2 regions of the Rhodococcus oxybenzonivorans genome follow, and region 2 is predicted to be linked to the other one. Evidence: riboswitches for the same ligand, from Rfam matches in the RefSeq annotation. Region 2 holds a riboswitch; the other holds the start of a gene.
What was found. A riboswitch is a leader RNA that binds a small molecule or an ion and turns the genes downstream of it on or off. The one in region 2 is predicted to bind S-adenosylmethionine.
Positions count from the first base shown of each region.

Region 1: another riboswitch for S-adenosylmethionine. It lies ahead of CBI38_RS19690 (bifunctional o-acetylhomoserine/o-acetylserine sulfhydrylase); the one in region 2 lies ahead of CBI38_RS03550 (aminotransferase class V-fold PLP-dependent enzyme).

Region 1 is NZ_CP021354.1:4,167,013-4,170,419, forward strand. It holds gene CBI38_RS19685 (NADP-dependent isocitrate dehydrogenase) at 1-912, opposite strand, end outside; SAM riboswitch class IV at 1,186-1,305, shown strand; gene CBI38_RS19690 (bifunctional o-acetylhomoserine/o-acetylserine sulfhydrylase) at 1,425-2,708, shown strand; gene metX (homoserine O-acetyltransferase MetX) at 2,711-3,407, shown strand, end outside.
Region 2 is NZ_CP021354.1:720,233-723,639, forward strand. It holds gene CBI38_RS03545 (MCE family protein) at 389-1,636, shown strand; SAM riboswitch class IV at 1,678-1,792, shown strand; gene CBI38_RS03550 (aminotransferase class V-fold PLP-dependent enzyme) at 1,841-3,136, shown strand; gene CBI38_RS03555 (LLM class oxidoreductase) at 3,287-3,407, shown strand, end outside.

The sequences.
Region 1 (3,407 bases), 3.2 Mb from region 2:
TTCACAGGTCTTTCCGTCCGGGGTCAGCAGCACGGAGGTCATGAGGCCGAGCGATCCGAAGCCCTGGGCCACGGTGTCGGACTGCACGTCGCCGTCGTAGTTCTTGCACGCCCAGACGTAGCCGCCCTCCCACTTGAGCGCCGACGCCACCATGTCGTCGATGAGGCGGTGCTCATAGGTCAGACCTGCCGCGTCGAACTCCGACTTGAACTCGGTTTCGTAGACGTGCTGGAAGATGTCCTTGAACGCGCCGTCGTAGGCCTTGAGGATCGTGTTCTTGGTCGACAGGTAGACCGGGTAGTTCTGCTGCAGGCCGTAGTTGAGCGAGGCCCGGGCAAAGTCCGTGATGGACTTGGTGAAGTTGTACTGACCCTGGACGACGCCGCCGTCCTCGGGGAAGTTCACCAGCTCGTGCTCGATCGGCTCGCTGCCGTCCTCGGGCGTGTAGGTGATCATCACCTTGCCGGGGCCGGGAACCTTGAAGTCGGTGGCGCGGTACTGGTCACCGAAGGCGTGGCGGCCGATGATGATCGGCTTGGTCCAGCCCGGAACCAGTCGCGGAACGTTGGAGATGATGATCGGCGCACGGAAGATCGTTCCACCGAGGATGTTACGGATGGTGCCGTTGGGCGACCGCCACATCTTCTTCAGGCCGAACTCCTCGACTCGGGCCTCGTCCGGGGTGATGGTCGCGCACTTGACGCCCACGCCGTGCTTCTTGATGGCGTTGGCCGCGTCGACGGTCACCTGGTCGTCGGTCTCGTCCCGGTATTCGATGCCGAGGTCGTAGTACTCGAGGTTCACATCCAGGTAAGGATGGATCAATTTGTCTTTGATGAACTGCCAGATAATGCGCGTCATCTCGTCGCCGTCGAGTTCGACGACGGTGCCCTCAACCTTGATTTTGGACATGGGTGCTTCGCGTCCTCCTAGGAAGTTTCCCTGGTTACACGGTTGCGGGCACACTTTGTGAGTGGGTCCGCGAACGGTTCGCTTATCAAACGTAGACGGTCAGGACGGTCGCTGGGAGACCGCGCCTAAACAAGACAAGCGTACTGCTATGCGCCGGGCTCGCAATACCTGGGGCCCTGCAACCTGCTCCTACTCACGGGTAACTTTTCCCTGCTAGGGGCCCTGATCGGTGCCGTTTCCGGTCGTTCGGCTCCAGCCGCTAAGATCACCAGAGGTCATGAGTGCCAGCAACGAGCCCCGGCTAGCTGGCCGGCAACCCTCCACCGCGGTGGGGTGCCCCGGGTGATGACCTGGTTCCCTGATTAACACGCAGTCGGGTGACAAGCGCGGGTCCGACATCGGAGGTTCATGATGTGTTGTTGTTGTCGTAGATAGACCCCAGCCACGCCCTGTGCGCGAACGATCCCGAATATGTCGTCCGCGCCTCGTCAGACCACTGGAGTAGACAGCACATGACCGAGAACTGGTCGTTCGAGACCAAGCAGATCCACGCCGGGCAGACATCCGACGCCACCACGAAGGCGCGGGCACTGCCGATCTACCAGACCACCTCGTACACCTTCGACAACACCGATCATGCTGCCGCACTGTTCGGCCTGGCCGAGCCGGGCAACATCTACACCCGCATCATGAACCCCACCCAGGACGCCGTCGAGCAGCGCATCGCCGCACTCGAAGGGGGCGTCGCCGCACTGCTGCTCTCGTCCGGACAGGCCGCGGAGACCTTCGCGATTCTCAACCTCGGCGAGGCCGGCGACCACATCGTCTCCAGCCCCCGTCTCTACGGCGGCACCTACAACCTCTTCCACTACACGCTGCCCAAGCTCGGCATCGAGGTCTCGTTCGTCGAGGATCCCGACGACCTCGAGCAGTGGCGCAGCGCGATTCGCGACAACACCAAGGCCTTCTACGGCGAGACCGTGTCGAATCCGCGGAACGACGTCCTCGACCTCCCGGGCATCTCCGGCATCGCGCATCAGCACGGCATTCCGCTGATCGTCGACAACACCGTGCCCACGCCCTACCTCATCCGCCCGCTCGAACACGGCGCGGACATCGTGGTCCATTCGGCTACCAAGTACCTCGGTGGCCACGGCACGGCGATCGCCGGTGTGATCGTCGACGGCGGCACCTTCGACTGGACCCAGGGCCGGCACCCGAACTTCACCACCCCCGATCCCAGTTACCACGGGGTCGTCTTCGCCGAACTCGGTCCGCCGGCGTACGCGCTCAAAGCGCGGGTGCAGCTGCTGCGCGACCTCGGTTCCGCCATCTCGCCCTTCAACGCGTTCCTCATCGCGCAGGGCCTCGAAACGCTGAGCCTTCGCATGGAACGGCACGTGTCGAACGCGACCACCGTGGCCCAGTACCTCGAGGCCCGGCCCGAGGTCATCGCGGTCGGCTACACCGGGCTCGCTTCCTCACCCTGGCACGAGCGCGCCAAGCAGATCGCGCCCAAGGGCGCAGGCGCCATCGTGACGTTCGAACTCGCCGGCGGAATCGACGCCGGAAAGAAGTTCGTCAACGCTCTCACCTTGCACAGCCACGTCGCCAACATCGGTGACGTGCGTTCCCTGGTGATCCATCCCGCGTCCACCACCCATTCGCAGCTGACCGCCGAGGAGCAGGCCGCCAGCGGCGTCACCCCCGGACTGGTGCGCCTCGCCGTGGGCATCGAGGGAATCGACGACATCATCGCCGATATCGAAACCGGCCTGACGGCGGCGGCATCTTGACCGTGAGCGCACTGCAGCAGCTGCCCGTGTCGGACGGACGTCTGGGCTACATCGACATCGGTTCTCTCGAGCTCGAGAGTGGAGCCGTCCTTCCGTCGGTCACCCTCGCCGTGCAGCGCTGGGGCGAGCTGTCCCCCACCCGGGACAACGTGGTTCTGGTCGAGCACGCTCTGACCGGCGACTCCCACGTGACCGGCCCCATGTCCGACGAACATCCTTCACCCGGCTGGTGGAGCGGGATGGTGGGTCCGGGTGCACCGATCGACACCGACGAATGGTGCGTCGTCGCCACCAACGTGCTCGGCGGTTGCCGGGGCACGACAGGGCCAGGTTCGATCGCCGAAGACGGCCGTCCGTGGGGCAGCCGCTTTCCCGAGATCTCCATCCGCGACCAGATTGCGGCCGAGAAGAAACTCACGGACCTTCTCGGCATCGGGAAGCTGGCGTCGGTCATCGGCGGGTCGATGGGCGGAATGCGCGCCCTCGAATGGGCCGTCACCTACCCCGACCGGATCGCGTCCGCACTCGTCCTGGCCGTCGGTGCCCGCGCGACCGCGGACCAGATCGGTACCCAGACCACGCAGATCGAAGCGATCATCAGCGACCCCGACTGGCAGGGCGGCGACTATCACGGCACCGGGCGGATTCCCCGTACCGGGCTCGGCATCGCCCGCAGGATCGCCCATCTCACCTACCGCA
Region 2 (3,407 bases):
TCCGGCGAATGTCGGGCGGGCGGCGAATGAAGCAGTCCCAGATTTCCTTCGTGGAAGCTGAGGTGAGCCGCGAGCCGTGAGGAACCCCGTCAGGCCGGAAGCAGCGGACATCACTATTCCGCCAGGTAGTGATTACGGTCACCGTGCGCAACAGAACGTGTGCGCTGACCTGCGGGTTTCGTCATCAGTCGGCCATGCAGCGACGCGCGCTGCCCGCTCTGGCGCCCAGGGCCCGACGCGGGGTTTGCACAGCCGAAGCCTTCCGGCTAGTTATATATGTGACTGCTCGTCCCACATAAAAATACCTCCCGGAGTGCCCTGTGACTGCCATTATCGAGACAGCCTGCGCCGAGCATGTGCAGCACAAGAGCGCGAGCGTTGCCAAGCGATGACCTCCGCACTCGTCAAGTGGCAGCTGGCCGGGCTGATTCTCATCGCCCTGGCCGGTCTGGTGTACGTCGGCGCCCAGTATGTGCGTCTCGACAATCTTCTCGGGTTCGGCGAATACACCGTCAGCGTCGAGCTCGCGAATTCCGGGGGGATTTTCAGCAATGCCGAGGTCACGTACCGGGGAGTTCCCGTAGGCCGCGTGGGTGAGATGTCGCTGACCTCGGACGGTGTCGATGTCGAGTTGAAGATCGACAAGAGCGCGCCTGCCATCCCTGCGTCCGCGAAGGCCGTCGTGGCCAACAGGTCGGCGATCGGCGAGCAATACGTCGACCTCCAGCCCGACACCGATCGTGGGCCGTTTCTCGAAGATGGATCCGTAATCACAGTGGGCAGCACGGCAACTCCCGTCCCGGTCGAGGAACTGCTCGCCGGAACAAAAGAATTGGCCGACTCGGTCCCGGTCGATGCGCTGCGTACGGTCGTGACCGAACTCGGGGTGGCGTTCAACGGTAGAGGCGAGGACATTCAAGTCCTCGCGGATGCGCTGGCGGGACTGTCGCAGTCGGGCTCCGAGTCGCTCGACGAGACACTGGCGCTGCTGCGCGACGGCCGGCCTGTGCTGGCGACGCAGTCCGAACAGTCCTCGGCCATCGAGCAATTCAGCACCGACCTCGACGCTCTCGCAGTACAGCTGCGCGCATCCGACCCCGACGTGCGGGCCCTGATCGAGAACGGAACGGCGGCCAGTGATGAAGTGGGCGCGCTCGTCAGCGAATCCGGAGGGGCGGTGACCAGGAACCTCACCAACCTCGGCATGACCGTCGGGACGCTCTCGGTTCAGGCGGACGCCCTTCGCACCCTGTTCGTATACTTGCCGGGAATTGCCGCGGCATCCTCCACCATCGCCCCCGGAGACGGCACCGTGCACCTGGGATTGGTGGGCGAGGTGAACAACCCACCTCCGTGCACGGTCGGTTACGAGGGCACGCAGGCGATACTCGAGGAAATGAAGCGCCAGGATCCCGACTTCGACGACACCCAGCAGGACTTTCCTCAGAACACGTCGGCGAACTGCGAAACGCCGCAGGGAAGCGTGACCGGTGTGCGAAGCGCCAACCGGATCGTTCTCGGTGACCCCGCAACGGTCCAGCCGTGGGATTCCAAGCCGAAGAAGGACCCGAATCGTTTGAACCTCAACCCGATTGCGACTCAGCTCGCACCACTTCTGGGGGTGAGCCCGAGATAGTGGGTTGACAACTTCGCGTCGATCCTGCAATCTTCGAATCAGGTCACGAGTACCAGCGTCAAGCCCCGGCTAGCTGGTCGGCAACCCTCCACCGCGGTGGGGTGCTCCGGGTGACGACCAGGCTGAGGTTCATACCGGACCCGGCAAGCGCGGACTCCGAGGGCTATCCCTGTGACGAGTCCCCTGAGTACGAGGGATGTCGTGATGACTGCTGTATTGACCGCTGATGTGTGCGTAGCCCCCCTTGCCCCGGTTTCGGGCCCCGACCTGCGGGTTCCGCTGGTGCAGGGAGGTGACTGCACTTACGTCAACTTCGACTACGCGGCAAGCGCACCCGCACTGGCGCAGGTGACTGATCGAATCAGTGCGTTGCTGCCGACGTACTCGAGCGTGCACCGCGGGGCCGGGTACGCATCCCGGGTGTCGACCGCGTGCTACGAGAAGGCGCGCGTCTCGGTTGCACAGTTCGTGGCAGCTTGTGACGACCAGGTGGTGGTATTCACCCGGAACACCACCGATTCCCTCAACCTGTTGGCGGGGTGCGTTCCTGGCAGTACGGTGGTGCTCGACATCGAGCACCACGCTAATCTGTTGCCCTGGAGGAACTCCCGTGTTGTCCGGGCAGCTGACACCCTCGCTGAAACCGTTCGGTTGCTCGTGGCGGAATTGTGCTCGAAGCCCACTGCCCTTCTCGCTGTCACCGGTGCATCCAATGTCACCGGTGAGGTGCTGCCCATCGCGGTTCTGGCGGATGTCGCGCACCGTTGCGGTGCAAGGATTCTCGTCGATGGGGCGCAACTCGCGCCGCACAGGCGTATCGATCTGGAGGCATGGGGCGTCGACTACCTGGCGTTCTCCGGGCACAAGTTGTACGCACCCTTCGGGTCGGGCGTGCTGGTAGGAAAGCGTGACTGGCTCGATGCGGCGGAACCGTACCTCGCCGGTGGTGGGGCGGTGCGCAACGTGACCGTCGAATCCACCGAGTGGGCACCGGCTCCGGCCCGGCACGAGGCCGGCACTCCCAACGTCCTCGGCGCCGCAGCCCTCGCTGCGGCATGCGACGCGCTGGCCGAGTTGGACTTCGGCAGGGTCGCCGAGCACGAAGCGGCGTTGACGTCCCGACTTCTGTCCGGCCTCGCAGATGTGGACGGTGTGGAATTTTTGCGGCTGTGGTCGGACGCGCCGGACACCGTGGGAATCGTGGCGTTCACGATCGACGGGTACGAGCCCGGGGAGATCGCCGCCTACCTGTCTGCCGAGCACGGAATCGGAGTGCGTGACGGGCGGTTCTGCGCGCACCCGCTGCTGACGCGACTCGGCCGGCCAGACGGAGCAGTTCGGGTCAGCCTCGGTCTCGGCAGTTCCTCCGCTGATGTGGATCGGCTGGTGGACGCGGTCGCCGCATTGGTGGCCGGTCGTCGCAGCTGGGGCTATGCCAAGACCGACGGTCAGTGGAATCCAGTGCCGGAGACCCGTTTTTCGCACGACGCGCTACTATGAGCGCATGGCATCGCAGGCTGGGAGCGCAATGATTGCTCACTGGTGCCGTCGGCACGTCGATCTGTGCCGAACCGCCTCGGGTATGTGTTCGAGCTGACCGTTCTTTTCGGCTCCTGACATCGGCACACACATTCTCCGAGGAAATCCCACATGTCTTCAGGCAACGTTTTGTCCTCCCGTACCCTCCGCGTCGCCGTCGAGCTGACCGGATCGGGGCACCATCCGGCAGCCATCGGGGCCGCAGGCACGCGGCCCATCAGCGGTGCGGACT